3 regions of the Streptomyces sp. NPDC094448 genome follow, and region 1 is predicted to be linked to each of the others. Evidence: predicted binding sites of a transcription regulator. Region 1 holds the regulator's gene; each other region holds the start of a gene.
What was found. Region 1 encodes HrcA, which represses chaperone genes, less so after heat shock. Its sites were predicted from a motif close to TTNGCACTCNGNNNNNCNGAGTGCNAA; they were not measured.
Positions count from the first base shown of each region.

Region 1 (6,223 bases):
ACCTCCTCCACCACCAGATCGGGGTCCGAGGGGTCCGCGGGCACCTCCGGCACCGGCGCCCGCTTCTTCCACGGCGGGGTCAGATCAGGGCTGTAGCTGCGCATTTGCCCGACGCTACGACACCGCGAAGCGCTCCGCCAGCGCAGTGCGCTGCGCCCGGACGAACGCCGCGCCGACCACGGCCCCGTGCCCCGGGACATAGGCGGCGTCCTCCCCGCCCAGCGCCAGCAGCCGGTCCAGGGCGGCCGGCCAGCGGGCCCCGACCGCGTCCGGACCCGCCTGCGGTTCACCCGACTCCTCCACCAGATCCCCGCAGAACACCACCTCGGGCTCGCCGGGCACCAGGACCGCCAGATCGTGCCCGGTGTGCCCGGGACCGACGTTCGCCAGCAGCACCCGGCGCCCGCCCAGGTCCAGCATCCGCTCCCCGGTGACCGTGTGCCCCGGCGCCACCAGCGACTCCGCCGACCGCGCCGCCTCCTCCTCCGGCACCCCGAACCGCACCGCGTCCGCCCGCAGTTCCTCCCGGTCCCGCCGCAGCAGCGTGTCCATGCCGACCGCCCCGAACACCTCGGCACCGGGAAACGCCGCCGTACCCATCACATGGTCGAAGTGCGGATGGCTGAGCGCGATATGCGTCACCCGGCGGCCGCCCAGCAGCGCCTCGGCCCCGGCCCGCAGCGCGGCACCCTCCGCGAGCGTCGAGCCCGTGTCGTACAGCAGCGCGCCGTCCCGGCCGGCGATCAGCCCGCAGGTCGCGTCCCACCCGGGCAGCCTGCACCGGCCCACCCCCTCGGCCAGCCGCTCCCAGCCGTGGTCTTCCCAAGCGATGTCCATACCGGGACGCTATCGCCACGGCCCCCGCACCCGTGGACGGCCGGCGGGACCACCCGCGGACCGCGGCGAAGCGGACCGGCGGGTACGGACGAGGCGCATAAGACGGACAAGGCGCATACGACGGACAAGGTGCATGACATGAGACGGACAAGGCGCATGACATGAGACAGGCAGGGCGCATGGGACGGACGAGGCGGACGGAAAGGACCGGAGGCGGGCGGGGGAGCGCCCGGCCGGGGCGCACGGTAGCGTGACCGGTCGTCTTGCTCCGCCCGCACCGGGCGGCCGTACACTGGCACGGGGAAGATTTGGCACTCGCGCATGTGGAGTGCCAGATGGGTCACCGGGGAACGATCCCGAGAACCGTCCGTCCGCCCCGGGATCCGAGGGCGGACAGAGCGGTCGGACGAAACAGTTGGAGGTGCGCGGGATGCTCAGCGAACGCAGACTCGAGGTGCTGCGCGCCATCGTCCAGGACTATGTGGGCACCGAGGAGCCCGTCGGCTCCAAGGCGCTCACCGAACGCCATCAGCTCGGCGTCTCCCCGGCCACTGTCCGCAACGATATGGCCGTGCTGGAGGAGGAGGGCTTCATCGCCCAGCCCCACACCAGCGCCGGGCGCATCCCCACCGACAAGGGCTACCGCCTCTTCGTCGACCGGCTCGCCGGGGTCAAGCCGCTCTCCGCGGCCGAGCGGCGCGCCATCCAGAGCTTCCTCGACGGCGCGGTCGATCTCGACGACGTCGTCGGCCGTACGGTACGGCTGCTGGCGCAGCTGACCCGCCAGGTCGCGATCGTGCAGTACCCCTCGCTGACCCGGTCCACGGTCCGCCATGTCGAACTGCTCTCGCTGGCGCCCGCCCGGCTGATGCTGGTCCTGATCACCGACACCGGCCGGGTCGAGCAGCGGATGATCGACTGCCCCGCCCCCTTCGGCGAGGCCTCCCTCGCCGATCTGCGGGCCCGGCTCAACAGCAGGGTCGTCGGCCGCCGGTTCACCGATGTGCCGCCGCTGGTGCAGGACCTGCCCGACTCCTTCGACGAGCCGGACGACCGCGGCACGGTCACCACCGTGCTCTCCACCCTCCTCGAAACCCTCGTCGAGGAGACCGAGGAGCGGCTGATGATCGGCGGTACCGCCAATCTCACCCGCTTCGGACACGACTTCCCCCTGATGATCCGGCCGGTGCTGGAGGCGCTGGAGGAGCATGTGGTGCTCCTCAAGCTGCTCGGCGAGGCCAAGGAGTCCGGCGGAGGCATGGGCGTGACCGTGCGCATCGGTCATGAGAACGCCCACGAGGGGCTCAACGCAACGTCCGTCGTGACCGTGGGCTACGGTTCGGGCGACGAGGCAGTTGCCAAACTCGGCGTGGTCGGACCGACCCGCATGGACTACCCCGGAACGATGGGAGCGGTACGCGCAGTGGCACGTTACGTCGGACAGATCCTGGCGGAGTCGTAAGTGGCCACGGACTACTACGCCGTACTCGGCGTGCGCCGCGACGCCTCCCAGGACGAGATCAAGAAGGCGTTCCGCAGACTTGCCCGGGAACTCCACCCGGACGTGAACCCGGACCCGAAGACCCAGGAGCGGTTCAAGGAGATCAACGCCGCTTACGAGGTGCTGTCGGACCCGCAGAAGAAGCAGGTCTACGACCTCGGAGGCGATCCGCTGTCCCAGTCGGGCGGCGGCGGGGCCGGCGGCTTCGGCGCGGGCGGCTTCGGGAACTTCTCGGACATCATGGACGCCTTCTTCGGTACGGCGTCCCAGCGCGGCCCCCGTTCGCGCACCCGGCGCGGCCAGGACGCGATGATCCGGCTGGAGATCGAACTCAACGAGGCGGCCTTCGGCACCACCAAGGACATCCAGGTCGACACGGCCGTCGTCTGCACCACCTGCTCCGGCGAGGGCGCCGCGCCCGGTACCTCGGCGCAGACCTGCGACATGTGCCGCGGCCGCGGTGAGGTCTCCCAGGTCACGCGGTCCTTCCTGGGCCAGGTCATGACCTCCCGGCCGTGCCCGCAGTGCCAGGGTTTCGGTACGGTCGTGCCCACCCCGTGCCCCGAGTGCGCGGGCGACGGCCGGGTCCGCTCCCGCCGTACGCTGACGGTCAAGATCCCCGCGGGCGTCGACAACGGGACCCGTATCCAGCTGGCCGGGGAGGGCGAGGTCGGCCCCGGCGGCGGCCCCGCCGGCGATCTGTACGTCGAGATCCACGAGCTGCCGCATCCGGTGTTCCAGCGCCGCGGCGACGATCTGCACTGCACGGTCACCATTCCGATGACGGCGGGCGCCCTCGGTACGAAGGTGCCACTGGAGACCCTCGACGGTCTGGAGGAGGTCGACATCCGCCCCGGTACGCAGTCCGGGCAGTCGATCCCGCTGCACGGTCGCGGGGTGACGCATCTGCGCGGCGGCGGGCGCGGTGACCTCATCGTCCATGTCGAGGTGACGACCCCGATGAAGCTCGACCCCGAGCAGGAGCGGCTGATGCGGGAACTGGCGAAGCTGCGCGGCGAAGAGCGGCCGCAGGGCCAGTTCCAGCCCGGCCAGCAGGGCCTGTTCTCCCGGCTGAAGGACGCCTTCAACGGCCGTTAGACCGTGCCCGACCGGTCATGGGGGGGGCTCCGCGGCGCCCGGCCGCCTCGGGGACCCTCCTGCCCGGTCCCCGCTCCGGGTGCCGGACCCGAAGGGGCCCGTCCCCGGGCCGGCCGCCGGCCCCACGGGTCCCGCCCCCGGGCCGCGCCGGACCCCTTTGCACGACATTGCGGCGGGCAGGTACCCGGGGCCCGTTTCGTCACGGACGTACGCAGGTGGCACGATGCCTGCATGTCCTCCGCGCCCTCCGGCTCCCCCGCCCTTTCCGATCTGCTCCGGCAACCGGTGATCGCCGCGCCGATGGCCGGAGGGGCGTCCAGCCCGCGCCTCGCCGCCGCCGTCTCCGAAGCGGGCGGCCTCGGATTCCTCGCCGCCGGGTACAAGACCACCGACGGGATGTACCAGGAGATCAAGCAGATCCGGGGGCTCACCTCACGGCCGTTCGGCGTGAACCTGTTCATGCCGCAGCCCCGGACCTCCGATCCGAGCGCCGTCGAGGTCTACCGCCAGCAGCTCGCGGGCGAGTCGAGCTGGTACGAGACACCGCTCGGCGATCCGGAGTCCGGCCGCGACGACGGCTACGAGGCCAAACTGGCCATCCTGCGGGACGATCCGGTCCCGGTGGTCTCCTTCACCTTCGGCTGCCCCGCCCCGGACGTCCTCGCGTCCTTCGCCCGGACGGGCACCTACACCGTCGTCACCGTCACTACGCCCGAAGAGGCCCAGGCAGCGCAGTGGGCGGGCGCCGACGCGGTCTGCGTCCAGGGCATCGAGGCGGGCGGCCACCAGGGCACCCACCGCGACGATCCGGCGGCGGACGGTACTGGTATCGGGCTGCTGACCCTGATCGCCCTCGTCCGGGACGTCGTCGACCTGCCGGTCATCGCCGCCGGCGGGCTGATGCGGGGCAGCCAGATCGCGGCCGTGCTGGCGGCCGGGGCGAGCGCGGCCCAACTCGGCACGGCGTTCCTGGTCTGCCCCGAGTCCGGGGCCAATCCGCTGCACAAGCAGGCCATGACCAATCCGCTGTTCGTCCGCACCGAGCTGACCCGCGCCTTCACCGGCCGGCCCGCCCGCGGTCTGGTCAACCGCTTCCTGCGCGAGCACGGCCCGTACGCCCCGGCCGCCTACCCCGAGGTGCACCATCTGACGACCGGGCTGCGGAAGGCCGCGGCGCAGGCGGGCGATCCGCAGGGCATGGCGCTCTGGGCCGGACAGGGCCACCGGATGGCCCGTGCGCTCCCGGCCGCCGAACTGGTGGACACACTCGTCGCCGAATGGCAGCACACCGTCTGGCAGGGCACCGAACAGCACGCCCCGGGCCCGGACGGCGGCCGGCCGGACCCGGAGGACCCGGCGGGCGACGACGGCCCCGGCGGAACGGGCCGTACCGCTGCCGTCGGCGGCTCCACCGGCGGACGGGCGGACTCCTGATGACCGCGCCCGTGTTCGTCGTCGACTCCCTCGACGGCGCCGCCCCCGGCTCCCCCCTCGTCCTGGACGGCCCCGAGGGCCGGCACGCCGTCTCCGTGAAACGGCTCCAGCCCGGTGAGGACGTCGTCCTCACCGACGGCCGCGGCCGCGGCGCCGCCGGCCGGGTCCTGCGCACCGAGGGCAAGGACCGGCTGGTCGTCGAACCGGTCTCGTTCCCCGATGAGCCCGAGCCTTCGCCCCGGATCACCGTCGTCCAGGCGCTCCCCAAGGGCGATCGCGGCGAACTCGCCGTGGAGACCATGACGGAGACCGGCACCGACGCGATCGTCCCCTGGTCCGCGGCGCGCTGCATCACCCAGTGGCGGGGCGAGCGGGGCGCCAAATCCCTGGCGAAGTGGCGGGCCACCGCACGCGAGGCGGGCAAGCAGTCGCGCCGCCTCCGCTTCCCCGAGATCACCGAACCGGCCACCACCCGCCGGGTCGCCGAACTCCTCGCCGAGGCCGACTTCGCCGCCGTCCTCCACGAGGAGGGCGCGGAACCCCTCGCCACCGCCGGACTGCCCGCCACGGGCTCCGTCGTGGTCGTCGTCGGACCGGAGGGCGGGGTGTCGCCGGAGGAGATCGCCCTGTTCGAGGCGGCCGGGGCCCGTCCGTACCGGCTGGGCCGCAGTGTGCTCCGTACCTCCACCGCGGGTACGGCGGCGACGGCCCTGCTCCTGACCCGCACCGGCCGCTGGTCCTGACCGGCCCCGGTCCCGCCGGCCCGGCTCGCCCGCGCCCTGCCCGTACGGGTGAGCCTGGCCGCAACCGGTCTTTTCCTCCCGCCCTCGCGGTGCCACGCTTCCCTGCATGAACGGACTTCGGGGCCGGCGGCGCCCTCACGCCCACCCGACGGGCGGCACCGGCGGTACGGCGGCGGTACGGCTCCGGGCCCTCGCCGCCACTGTCGCGGTCGCCGCGGTCGCGGCGGCCGGCACGGCCTGCGAACCGCGGGAACGGACGCTCTCCTCGTCGTCCGTGGCGATGACCACCGAACACACCGCGCGTTCCACCCTGGAGCGGATCGGCTTCGACATCCGCAGTTTCGACTGTACGGCCACGGTGCCGGGCGAACGCGGCCGTACGGGCCCCTCGGCCGTCCCCGCCGGCGCTCCCGGACAGGCGACCGTCGCCTGCGAGGGCCGCACCCGCACCGGACAGCCCGTCGCCCTCAAGGGCAAGGTCACCGACGAGACCGCGGGCGCCTGCGTCCGCGGCGACCTCGACGCCCGCGTCGACGGGAAGCTCGTCTTCGAGGCCCAGTACCTCGGCCGGTGCGACAGGGGCCGCTCCCGCGCCCCGGCGACCAGGACC
Region 1 is NZ_JBIWGU010000010.1:94,287-100,509, forward strand. Features, by position in the region: gene ACIQ9E_RS20505 (DUF3097 domain-containing protein) at 1-104, opposite strand, end outside; gene ACIQ9E_RS20510 (MBL fold metallo-hydrolase) at 115-837, opposite strand; gene hrcA (heat-inducible transcriptional repressor HrcA) at 1,268-2,299, shown strand; gene dnaJ (molecular chaperone DnaJ) at 2,300-3,436, shown strand; gene ACIQ9E_RS20525 (nitronate monooxygenase) at 3,668-4,870, shown strand; gene ACIQ9E_RS20530 (16S rRNA (uracil(1498)-N(3))-methyltransferase) at 4,870-5,613, shown strand; gene ACIQ9E_RS20535 (hypothetical protein) at 5,720-6,223, shown strand, end outside.

Region 2 (6,223 bases), on a different contig from region 1:
TGCCCGAAACCGCGGACTCCAGCCCGATCGCCGTACCCGAGAGGCTCACCCTGGGCTCGCCCGCGTACAGCATCGACGCATTCGGCATGGTGACGGCGAGCGCCCGCGTCTACGGCGTCGACTGCGACGGCGAGCTCGTGGCCTTCCAGTACTCGCCCGACGGGCGGACCTGGTACAACATGACGGGTGTCAGGGCCGGTTCCTACAGCGCCAACGAGTGCCGGGTGAGCCTCCAGAGGGAGGGCTACATCCGCGGCTACTACCGCTTCTACCACGCGGAGTCCGACCGGTTCGTCGCGGCCGCCGCCGCGCCCAAGTTCGTCAGCCGCTACCTCACCCGGTTCGTGGGGCACAGGTACTCCACCTCCCGCCCCAAGATCAACGGCAGCATGACGGTTTCGGGTACGGTCCAGCGCCAGGTCAACGGCAAGTGGATCGCGCACCCCGGCGCCAAGGTGATGATCCTCGTCAAGCCCAAGGGCCAGGACCAGTGGTACTGGTCCGTCAAGGGCAAGACCAACAGCAAGGGCGTCTACAGCCTGAAGGCGCCGGTCTACAGCGACGGGACCTGGGCCGCCGTCACCGAGCCCATGAACGGCTACTTCTACTCCGAGACCAAGGACACCTACATTGATGCGCGCTGATCCGATCACGCGCCGGCCCATGGCGCTCTCCCTCGTCGCCTCCGCCGCCGCGCTCGCGCTGGCCGCGGGCGCGGCCCCGGCCCTGGCCGCCCAGGCGGCCGGGGGCCCCGGTATCGGAATCGCCGTCACCGACCGGCAGCAGCGCGGTTCGTTCACCGTCGGCGCCTGGACGGACACCCCCGGGGCCACCATCAGCAAGGTGTCGGCGGTCGTCCGCAGCGGCAGCACCGTCGTCGCGGAGGTCCCCGAGCTGACGGAGACCGTCCCGGGCTCCGGCCGCTACCAGGTTCCCGCCGACGGAAAGCTGAAGCTCACCGAGGACGGCGGCAGCATTCCCGAACTGGGCCGGTACACCATCGATGTCACCGTCGACGAGAGCAACGGCACCCAGGTGACGCGGGCCAACGCGGGCACCCTCGACTTCACCATGCGGCTCCAGGCCGCGGGGCTGAGGATCGCCCAGCCCACCTGGGAGAACCGGGGCAGCACGGTCAAGGGCACCCTCGTCGGCATCCAGCCCGGCTCCGGCGACCAGGTCCCGCTCTCCGGCCGGACGATCGACCTGGGCCTGGGGCAGTTCTGGAACGACCCCGCCCCGGACGCCGCGGGCACCGTCACCACCGGCACCGACGGCGCCTTCAGCACCGTTGTCGCGGTGGGCCGTTACAAGCACCATGTGCAGCTCCGGCACACCATGCGGGAGAGCGGTGTCGACGACACCCTCTACGCCGAGAACTATGTCGGCAGTCCCGCGGCACGCCGGGTCGACATCGCCGCCACCGCCGACAAGAAGCGGATCCTGCCCGGCGAGAAGCTCACCGTCACCGGCCGGGTGACCCACCAGGGCGCGCCGGTGGCCGGGCTCGCGGTGGTGGCGGACGCCGCCGCCAGGAAGACCACCGTCACCACGGACGCCGACGGCCGCTTCACCGCCGTACTCACCCCGGCGGCGGGAGCCAGCGGCTACCCGTCCTGGTCGGTCCGGCCGGAAGGCCCGTACGAGGACGGTTACGCCGCCGGCGCTCTGGAGGTGCCGCAGGAGACCACCGTACGGCCGAGCATCACGCTCGCGAGCAACGGCACGGTGACGGTCAAGGGCACGGCCCGTGTCACCTACGCCACCGATGCGCATCCGTCCGACTGGCAGCCGATGCGGCTGGAGTACTCCGGGGACAAGCGGACCTGGAAGACCCTCGTCTCCACCCAGATCTATGTCGACTCGGTGAACTGGAACGCGTTCAGCCTCACCGCCCGCGGCGGCAACGGCTACTACCGGCTGACCACGTCGACCACCCAGAAGTTCCTCGGCACATCGACGTCCCCGGCGCCGCTGTCCCGGATCTCGACCCGGCTGACCACCGCCAACGCCACCCCCGAGCCGGTGAAGAAGGGCGCGACCCTCACCGTCGCCGCCACGCTCACCGAGCGCAGCGGCAGCACCTGGCGGCCCCTGGCCCAGCACTGGGCGACGCTGTCCTTCCTCCCGAAGGGCAGCACCAGGTGGTCCATCGCCGGGCACGTCCGGGCGGACGCCAAGGGCAAGGCCGTGATGAAGGTCCGCGCAGGTGCCGACGGCTACTGGCGCTTCACCTACACCGGCAGCTCCCGGCACTACGACGCCGCGGGCGCCTCGGACTACGTCGACGTCCGCTGAACCCGCAGGCCGGTCCGGGCAACCGCCCGGACCGGCCTGCGGGTCATGGGCCGACGCCGAAGGGCGGTACCCCCACTGGGAGTGGGGGTACCGCCCTTCGGTAGGTACGGCTGGGCTTGCCGATCCTGGGAGATCCCGGGATCAGAAGTCCATGTCACCGCCCGGCATGCCGCCCGGAGCGGCCGCGGCGGCCTTCTCCGGCTTGTCGGCGATGACGGCCTCGGTGGTCAGGAACAGCGCGGCGATCGACGCGGCGTTCTGGAGCGCGGAGCGCGTGACCTTCGCCGGGTCGAGAATGCCCTCGGCGATCATGTCGACGTACTCGCCGGACGCGGCGTTCAGACCGTGGCCGGGGGTCAGGTTGCGCACCTTCTCCACGACGACACCGCCCTCCAGGCCGGCGTTGACGGCGATCTGCTTCAGCGGGGCCTCCAGCGCGAGCTTCACGGCGTTGGCACCGGTCGCCTCGTCGCCGTCCAGCTCCAGCTTGTCGAAGACCGAGGAGGCCTGGAGCAGGGCCACGCCACCACCGGCGACGATGCCCTCCTCGACGGCCGCCTTCGCGTTGCGAACGGCGTCCTCGATGCGGTGCTTGCGCTCCTTCAGCTCGACCTCGGTCGCGGCACCGGCCTTGATGACGGCCACGCCGCCGGCCAGCTTCGCCAGGCGCTCCTGGAGCTTCTCGCGGTCGTAGTCCGAGTCGGAGTTCTCGATCTCGGCGCGGATCTGGTTGACCCGCCCGGCGACCTGGTCGCTGTCACCGGCACCGTCGACGATGGTCGTCTCGTCCTTGGTGATGACCACCTTGCGGGCGCGGCCCAGCAGGTCGAGGCCCGCGTTCTCCAGCTTGAGGCCGACCTCCTCGGAGATGACCGTGCCGCCGGTGAGGATGGCGATGTCGTTCAGCATCGCCTTGCGGCGGTCGCCGAAGCCCGGGGCCTTGACGGCGACGGACTTGAAGGTGCCGCGGATCTTGTTGACGATCAGCGTCGACAGGGCCTCGGCCTCGACGTCTTCGGCGATGATCAGCAGCGCCTTGCCGGACTGCATGACCTTCTCCAGCAGCGGCAGGAGGTCCTTGACCGAGGAGATCTTGGAGTTGACGACGAGGATGTACGGGTCGTCGAGGACGGCCTCCATACGCTCCATGTCGGTGGCGAAGTACGCCGAGATGTAGCCCTTGTCGAAGCGCATACCCTCGGTGAGCTCCAGCTCCAGACCGAAGGTCTGGGACTCCTCGACGGTGATGACGCCTTCCTTGCCGACCTTGTCCATGGCCTCGGCGATCAGCTCGCCGATCTGGGTGTCGCCGGCGGAGATGGAGGCGGTGGAGGCGATCTGCTCCTTGGTCTCCACGTCCTTCGCCTGCTCGAGGAGGGCACCGGAGACGGCCTCGACGGCCTTCTCGATACCGCGCTTCAGGCTCATCGGGTTGGCACCGGCGGCCACGTTGCGCAGGCCCTCGCGGACCAGCGCCTGGGCCAGCACGGTCGCCGTGGTCGTACCGTCACCGGCGACGTCGTCCGTCTTCTTGGCGACTTCCTTGACCAGCTCGGCGCCGATCTTCTCGTACGGGTCCTCCAGCTCGATCTCCTTGGCGATGGACACACCATCGTTGGTGATCGTGGGGGCGCCCCACTTCTTCTCGAGGACGACGTTGCGGCCCTTGGGGCCAAGGGTGACCTTGACGGCGTCGGCGAGCTGGTTCATCCCGCGCTCGAGACCGCGCCGTGCCTCCTCGTCGAACGCGATGATCTTTGCCATGTGAAGGGTCCTCCACGGACTGGAGTAGGAAGCTCTTCGGACCGCGCCTGCGCCCGCGACGGACGGCCTGCCGGACCACGCAGCTCCATGCGCCGCGCACCCGGCGAGCCTCACCGACTCGGCCCTTCGTTATCACTCTCACTGGGAGAGTGCTAACGCCAATGATTAGCACTCGGCACCCGAGAGTGCAAGGCCGCTCGGGCGGGGGCCGGCTCCGGCGGCGGGCGGCACGGGGCTCCGGCGGCGGGAAACGCGCAGGGTCCGCGCCCCGGTGAGCGGGGTGCGGACCCTGGTGAATGCGTCTGCGTGCGAGCGTTGGTGTGCGTCGACGCGCAAGCGCGCGGAAGGAAGAGTCGGTCAGGCCGAGAGCTTGACCATGTCGGCCTGCGGGCCCTTCTGGCCCTGTGAGATCTCGAACTCGACCCGCTGCCCCTCTTCGAGGGTGCGGTAGCCGTCCATCTGAATCGCGCTGTAGTGGACGAAAACATCCGCACCACCGTCGACCGCGATGAAGCCGTACCCCTTCTCCGCGTTGAACCACTTGACGGTGCCCTGAGCCATGCCTAACTCCCCTATTACTGGCCCTTGCACAGGACCGCACCTCGCGGACCCGGGTCTGAGCTCACCCGACCTCACAGGTGTGCGCCGGAACGCGTCGACCGCGGCTGAATGTATCTGCACAACTGCCCTCTGCAACAGGGCAATCGGGCGGGAAATCCGGAAGGCTACTATCGGGTAATTGTCCTGAATTCAGGAAATTCCGGGGCAAGTCCGACCGGACAAAAGGAATGTATGAGGCAGAGTGTGCCTGCACATTGGCTGCTTCTTATCGAGTCCGGGCGCATTCTCATACCTGGCCACTGGCCGGTGATCACCGGGCGTTCCCCAACTCTAGCGTGTTCAACCATGCAGAATGGCCCCCTCCGTTTCTCTTACGGAGGGGGCCATTTCGATGACCGAGGGTCAGTGCCGCGGACCGCGGGACCCGGGCGCGCCGACGGGGCGTACGCCCGTGTGCGGGGCCGGACGGTCAGCCGCCGGCGACCGCCGGGATGATCGAGATTCCGGCGCCGTCGGGGGTCGCGGTCTCCAGCCCCTGCTCGAACCGGACGTCGTCGTCGTTGACGTACACATTGACGAAGCGGCGCAGCTTGCCCTGGTCGTCCAGGACCCGGGCGGAGATCCCCGCGTGGTTCTTCTCCAGATCGGCGATGACCTCGGCGAGGGTCGCGCCCTCGGCGGCCACCTCGGCCTGTCCGCCGGTGTAGGTGCGCAGGATGGTCGGGATGCGGACGTTGACGCTCATGGGTGGTGCCTTCCTCGGGCGGTGGCCCTGGGCTCGGTGGACGGCTCGGCGGTCGGAAGCGGTGACGGGAGGTCCCGGACGGCCCCGGACGGCCCCGGCGGGACTGCTGCCGGGGCAGCGGCCGGGACAGCGGCCGGTCAGTGGGTGGCGAGGCCCGCCGCGCGGAACGCGTCCAGGCTCGGCCGGATGGTGGCGGTGGGGCCGCTGGTCGCGGCGACCGCGTCCAGCGTCTTGAGCCCGTCGCCCGTGTTGATGACGACGGTGGTCGCGGCGGGGTCCAGCACCCCCGACTCCAGCAGCTTCTTCGCCACTCCGACCGTCACGCCGCCCGCGGTCTCCGCGAAGATCCCCTCGGTCCTGGCGAGCAGCTTGATGCCCTCGACGACCTGCTCGTCCGTGACGTCCTCCACCGCGCCGCCGGTGCGCCGGGCGATGTCCAGGACATAGGGCCCGTCCGCCGGGTTGCCGATGGCGAGCGACTTGACGATGGTGTCCGGCTTCACCGGGCGGACCACGTCGTGGCCCGCCTTGTAGGCGGCGGAGACGGGGGAGCAGCCTTCGGCCTGCGCGGCGATGATCCGGTACGGCTTCTCCTCGACCAGACCGACCTTGATCAGCTCCTGGAGCCCCTTGTCGATCTTGGTGAGCTGGGAGCCGGAGGCCACCGGGACGACGATCTGGTCCGGGATCCGCCAGCCGAGCTGCTCGCAGATCTCGTACGCCAGGGTCTTGGAGCCCTCCGCGTAGTACGGCCGGAGATTGACATTGGTGAAGCCCCAGCCCTCGCCGATCGGGTCGCCGATCAGCTCGGAGCAGAAACGGTTCACGTCGTCATAGGTGCCCTCGATGGCCACG
Region 2 is NZ_JBIWGU010000005.1:175,818-182,040, forward strand. Features, by position in the region: gene ACIQ9E_RS11745 (hypothetical protein) at 1-644, shown strand, start outside; gene ACIQ9E_RS11750 (hypothetical protein) at 634-2,298, shown strand; gene groL (chaperonin GroEL) at 2,440-4,062, opposite strand; gene ACIQ9E_RS11760 (cold-shock protein) at 4,420-4,623, opposite strand; gene ACIQ9E_RS11765 (MoaD/ThiS family protein) at 5,093-5,368, opposite strand; gene thrC (threonine synthase) at 5,506-6,223, opposite strand, start outside.
Region 2: a site for HrcA is predicted at 4,192-4,218, ahead of groL (chaperonin GroEL). Genes of this name have one in related genera too.

Region 3 (6,223 bases), on a different contig from region 1:
CGTACGCGGCTACCGGTCCGGGGCACTAACGTGCCGCTTATGACGACCGCACTGATTACGGGCGCGACCGCCGGCATCGGCGCCGCGTTCGCACGCAGGCTCGCCGCCGACGGACATGATCTGGTCCTGGTGGCCCGCGATACCGCACGGCTCCGGGCCCAGGCCACCGAACTCCACGACCGGCACGGCATCGAGGCGGAGGTGCTGACCGCCGATCTGTCCACGGAGGACGGCATCGCGGCTGTCGAGCGGCGGCTCGGTGACCGCAGGAACGCGGTGGATCTGCTGGTCAACAACGCGGGCTTCGGCAACAAGGGCCGCTTCCTCGAAGTCTCCATGGCCGATGAGCTGACGATGCTCAAGGTGCACTGCGAGGCGGTGCTGCGGCTGACGTCGGCGGCGGTGGAGCCGATGCGGGAGCGGGGCCGGGGCGGTGTGGTCAATGTGGCGTCGGTGGCGGCTTTTGTACCGCGGGGCACCTATGGTGCGTCCAAGGCGTGGGTGGTCCAGTTCACCCAGGGCGTGGCGCGGGACCTGGCGGGTTCGGGCGTACGGCTGATGGCGCTCTGCCCCGGTTTCGTCCGTACCGAGTTCCATGAGCGGGCGGGGATGGGGACGGAGAACATCCCGGGGTGGCTGTGGCTCGACGCGGACAAGCTGGTGTCGGCGGCCCTCGCCGATCTGGCGCGTGGGAAGCCGGTGTCGATCCCGGATCCGCGGTACAAGGCGCTGATGGGTGTGGTGAAGCTGGCGCCGCGCGGGCTGCTGGGCGGTGTGTCGTCGAGGACCGGCCGGAAGTACGGGCCACGGTAGGGCCGCGGCCGGGCCGCGGGCCCCGGCGGGAGACAGGGAGGCGGTCGGCGTGGTCGGTGCGGGGTACGGCGAGGTCCCGCGGCGGACCGGCGGACGCCCCCGGACGGCGGGGGCCGGGCCGCGGGTGCTGCTGGCCATGCGGCCGGAGGTCCCGGCCCGGCTCTTCACTCCACGGCAGTCGGCCCGGCTCATGGCCCTGGCCCGCACCGATCCGGGCCTGGTCGCCCATGATCTGCGGTCTCCCTCACCGGCGGTACGGGATGCTCTCGCCGCCGCGGAGGTGCTGCTGACCTGCTGGGGCGCACCGGTTCTCGACTCCGGCGCGCTGGCGGCGGCGCCCGCGCTGCGGGCGGTGGTGCATGCCGCGGGTTCGGTGAAGGAGCACCTCACGGACGCCTGCTGGGAGCGGGGGGTCGCGGTGTCGTCGGCGGCATCGGCGAATGCGGTCCCGGTCGCGGAGTACACGCTGGCGGCGATTCTGTTCGCGGGGAAGCGGGTCCTTTCGTCGGCCCGGCGGTACGCGGAGCTGCGGGCCGCCCATGACTGGGGTGCCGAACTGACGGGGCTGGGCAACCACCGCCGTACGGTCGGCATCGTCGGCGCGTCCCGGACGGGCCGGCGGGTGGTCGAGCTGCTGCGGTCCTTCGATCTGGATGTGCTGCTGTACGACCCGTACACACCCGCGCCGCCGGGGGCGATTCCGGTGGGTCTGGACGAGTTGTGCGCCCGGAGCGACACCGTTTCGGTGCATGCGCCGCAGCTGCCGGAGACCCGTCATCTGCTGGATGCCCGCCGGCTGGGGCTGCTGCCGGACGGTGCCACGCTGATCAACACCTCGCGGGGTTCCCTGGTGGACGGGGCCGCGCTGGTGCGGGAGCTGGTGTCGGGGCGGCTGTACGCGGTGCTGGACGTGACCGAGCCCGAGGTACCGCCGCGGGATTCTCCGCTCTACTCGCTGCCGAATGTGCTGCTGACCCCGCATCTGGCGGGTTCGCTGGGCAATGAGTTGCACCGGATGGCGGAGCTGGCGCTGGACGAGCTGGAGCGGTACGCGAACGGGCTGCCGTTCGCGGAGCCGGTGACGAGGGAGTCGCTGGCCCGTTCCGCGTAACTCGGGAACAGGGAAACGGGAACGGGGAAACGGGAACGGGCCCGACCCGGTGATACCGGATCGGGCCCGTTCAAGGACCTGCGGAGCCTTCAAAAAGGTCAGTGCGAGTGACCGTGGCCGTGGCCCGCGTCGGCCGGCTCCTCTTCCTTCTTCTCGACGACCAGGGTTTCGGTCGTGAGGAGCAGGGAGGCGATGGAGGCGGCGTTCTCCAGGGCGGAGCGGGTGACCTTGACCGGGTCGATGACGCCGGCCTTCACCAGGTCGCCGTACTCGCCGGTGGCGGCGTTGAAGCCCTGGCCCTTGTCGAGTTCGGCGACCTTGGAGGTGATGACGTAGCCCTCCAGGCCGGCGTTCTCGGCGATCCAGCGCAGCGGCTCGACGACGGCGCGGCGGACCACGGCGACACCGGTGGCCTCGTCGCCCTGCTTGCCGAGGTTGTCTTCGAGGACCTTGGCGGCGTGGACGAGGGCGGAGCCTCCGCCGGAGACGATGCCTTCCTCGACCGCGGCGCGGGTCGCGGAGATGGCGTCCTCGAGGCGGTGCTTCTTCTCCTTGAGCTCCACCTCGGTGGCGGCGCCGACCCGGATCACGCAGACGCCGCCGGCGAGCTTGGCGAGGCGCTCCTGGAGCTTCTCGCGGTCCCAGTCGGAGTCGGTGGCGTCGATCTCGGCCTTGATCTGGTTGACGCGGCCGGCGACCTCGTCGCTGCTGCCGCCGCCGTCGACGATGGTGGTCTCGTCCTTGGTGACGGTGACGCGGCGGGCGGTGCCGAGGACGTCGAGGCCGACCTGGTCGAGCTTGAGGCCGACCTCTTCGGAGACGACGGTGGCACCGGTGAGGGTGGCCATGTCCTGGAGCATCGCCTTGCGGCGGTCGCCGAAGCCGGGGGCCTTCACGGCGACGGCGTTGAAGGTGCCGCGGATCTTGTTGACGACGAGGGTGGAGAGCGCCTCGCCCTCGACGTCCTCGGCGATGATCAGCAGCGGCTTGGAGCCGCCGGCCTGGATGACCTTCTCCAGGAGCGGCAGCAGGTCCTGGATGGAGCCGATCTTGCCCTGGTTGATCAGGATGTACGGGTCGTCGAGGACGGCCTCCATACGCTCCTGGTCGGAGACCATGTAGGGGGAGAGGTAGCCCTTGTCGAAGGCCATGCCCTCGGTGAAGTCCAGCTCCAGGCCGAAGGTGTTGGACTCCTCGACGGTGATGACACCGTCCTTGCCGACCTTGTCCATCGCCTCACCGATGAGCTCGCCGACCTGCGGGTCCTGGGCGGAGAGCCCGGCGACGGCGGCGATGTCGGCCTTGTCCTCGATGGGACGGGCGGTGGCGAGCAGGTCGTCGGAGACGGCCTTGACCGCGGCGTCGATGCCCTTCTTCAGGGCGGCGGGGGAGGCGCCGGCGGCGACGTTGCGCAGGCCTTCGCGGACGAGGGCCTGGGCCAGCACGGTCGCGGTGGTGGTGCCGTCACCCGCGATGTCGTTGGTCTTGGTCGCCACCTCCTTGACGAGCTGGGCACCGAGGTTCTCGTACGGGTCGTCGAGCTCGACCTCGCGCGCGATGGTGACACCGTCGTTGGTGATGGTGGGGGCGCCGAACTTCTTGTCGATGACGACGTTGCGGCCGCGGGGGCCGATCGTCACCTTGACCGTGTCGGCAAGCTTGTTGACGCCGCGCTCAAGGGCGCGACGGGCGTCCTCGTCGAACTTCAGGATCTTCGCCATGGGAGCGTTTCTGTCCTCTTCTGAGACGTACTGCGAAAAACTGCGCCCCCAGCGCCCGTGCTAGTGAGAGTCAGCGGGTGCCAGGGGCGCAGATCAAGAACAAGCGGAGACTGCTCGGCTTACTTCTCGACGATCGCGAGCACGTCGCGGGCCGAGAGGACGAGGTACTCGTCGCCGTTGTACTTCACCTCGGTGCCGCCGTACTTGCTGTAGAGCACGACGTCGCCGACCTTGACGTCGAGCGGCAGGCGCTCGCCGTTCTCGAAGCGACCCGGGCCGACCGCGAGGACGGCGCCCTCCTGGGGCTTCTCCTTCGCGGTGTCCGGAATGACCAGGCCGGAGGCCGTGGTCTGCTCGGCGTCGAGCGGCTGGACCACAATGCGGTCCTCAAGCGGCTTGATGGCAACCTTGGAGCTGGCGGTCGTCACGATCCGACCTCCCCCTTCGGAGATCTCACGGGGTTAACTGTCTGAGGTGGCGACCAGGTGGATCCGTCGTCGCGGGTGCCGGACCTGCCCGTCGCTGTGTTGGCACTCTCCAGTGGGGAGTGCCAGACCCGAGACTATGACCGCGATTAGCACTCGGTCAAGCGGAGTGCCAATGCGTCCGCCGTCGGCGGAACCGGTCGCGGATCGGCGTGCGGGGGCGAAGGGGCTCCGCGCCCCGCTTTCCCCGCCTTTTCCGGGCGTCCCGGAAAAGGCGGTACGGCCCTCGGGGGCGCTACCGGTCCCGGGGTGCCCGCAGCGCGCCGCCCGGGTGGGGTGCGGGGCGGCGGGTGCCGTGGAGCCGGTCCAGCAGGCGCCCGGCCGGTTCGGCGAGTGCGGGGGCATGGAAGGCGGGGGCGGCCGGGGGCCCGGAGGCGGGGGTACGGAGCGGAGCACGGCTCCGTACCGCCCCGGGCTCCGCCGGTGCGCCCCGGGCACCCGTGCGGCCCCCGGCCGGAACCGCCGGCCCGCCCCGTACTTCCGCGGACCGCGGCCCGGGTCCGGGTCGGCCCGCGGGGTCCGTCGCGGGGGCTCTGCCCCGTGGGTCTCCGGACCGCGGCCCGGGGCCCGGTCGGCCCGCGGGGTCCGTCGCGGGGGCTCTGCCCCGTACCGCCGTGGGCTCCGGTCCGGAACGGGCCCGGCCCGCGGGCGCTTTGGAGGTCCGGGGGGCCAGGGCCGGGGACGCCGCCGGGGCCTCGCCGGAGTGGACCGCCCGCCTCCCCAGCCGTTCGATGGGGTCGACGGCCGGGGAGGCGCAGCCGGAGCAGCCCAGCAGCGCCCCCGCGGCCAGCACGGCCGCGAGCTGTGCGGCCGTGCCCGGTCTCACACGTAGTCCTCTAGGCGGGCGACGGCGTATCCCTTGTCGGTGACCGTCTTCATGACCTGGCGGACCATATCGGGCATGGAGCCCTTCCAGTCCCCGGTGCCGCGGAAGTGGGTGAGGATGATGTCGCCCGGGTGGAGGTCGCGGTCCCATTCCCGCCACTCCATATGGTCGGGGAAGGCTTCGGCGGCCCAGAGCGGTACGGCCTTGACCCCGCACTCCTGGGCGGCGCGCAGGGTGTCGCCGTTGTAGTTGCCGTAGGGCGGCCGGAAGAGCGGCGGGCGTTTCCCGTACAGCCGCCGGAGGTTGTCCTGCTGCCCGCAGATCTCCTTCTTCTGGGCCTCGTAGGAGAGTCCGGGCATATAGCGGTGGTTGAGGGTGTGGTTGTGGAGGGCGACGCCCTCGTCCTGCATACGCCGGAAGTAGCCGTAGTTGTCGTTGATCACGTAGTCGCTGAGGAAGGCGCTGTACGGGATCTTCAGTTCGCTCATCATCCGGATGAAGTCGGGGTCCTTCTCGGCTCCGTCGTCGACCGTCAGGAAGACGACCTTCTCCTTCACCGGGACGGTGGTGAAGACCGGCGGGAGGGCCGCCCCGCCTTCGACCTCGAAGCCCTTGCGGGTGTTGAGGAAGGGTTTGGCGGCGGGCGGCTGGGGGGCGGGCAGGGGGACCTTGTCCAGGCCCCATCTGCCGATCGCGGCCGCCCTGGCCTTCTGCACCTTCTCGACCTGGTCCACATAGGCGGCGCGCGAACCGGCGGGCCCGGACCGGTGGGCGTCCTTCTCGGCCCGTTCGAGCTGGGACGCCTCCGCCTGAGCCCCGGGGTGGGGCTGGGCGCCGCCGTGCTCCCCGGGCCCGGGGACGGTACAGCCGGAGCCGAGTACACCGGCCAGCAGCGCGGCGGCGACCACACGCCCCCGCAGCGCCCCGCGGGCCCTCGGGCGGCGCCCGGCCGCCCCCCACCCATCCGAACCCATTGCACCCATCTTTCCGTTTTGTCGTACTAGCCGCATGGCGCTGAATCCTGACAGCAGACCCCCCGCAGGATCCGTACGACACCGCCGTCACCGCCGGTCCGTGACCCACCTGGCCCAGCCACGGCCCGCACCTGGCCGAGAATGGCCGGGTGAACGACGCCGCCATCCCGCTCCCCGAACCCCTCGCCGGCCTCCTGTCCCCCGAGGGCCGGGCCCTCCTCGACGAACTGCGCGACTACGACCCCGCCCGGGAGCTGGCCCTGGCGACCAGGCTGCGCCGCGACCATCCGGCG
Region 3 is NZ_JBIWGU010000008.1:154,438-160,660, forward strand. Features, by position in the region: gene ACIQ9E_RS17170 (SDR family NAD(P)-dependent oxidoreductase) at 40-813, shown strand; gene ACIQ9E_RS17175 (hydroxyacid dehydrogenase) at 950-1,924, shown strand; gene groL (chaperonin GroEL) at 2,023-3,645, opposite strand; gene groES (co-chaperone GroES) at 3,765-4,073, opposite strand; gene ACIQ9E_RS17190 (polysaccharide deacetylase family protein) at 4,953-5,966, opposite strand; gene ACIQ9E_RS17195 (SAM-dependent methyltransferase) at 6,062-6,223, shown strand, end outside.
Region 3: a site for HrcA is predicted at 4,220-4,246, ahead of groES (co-chaperone GroES). Genes of this name have one in related genera too.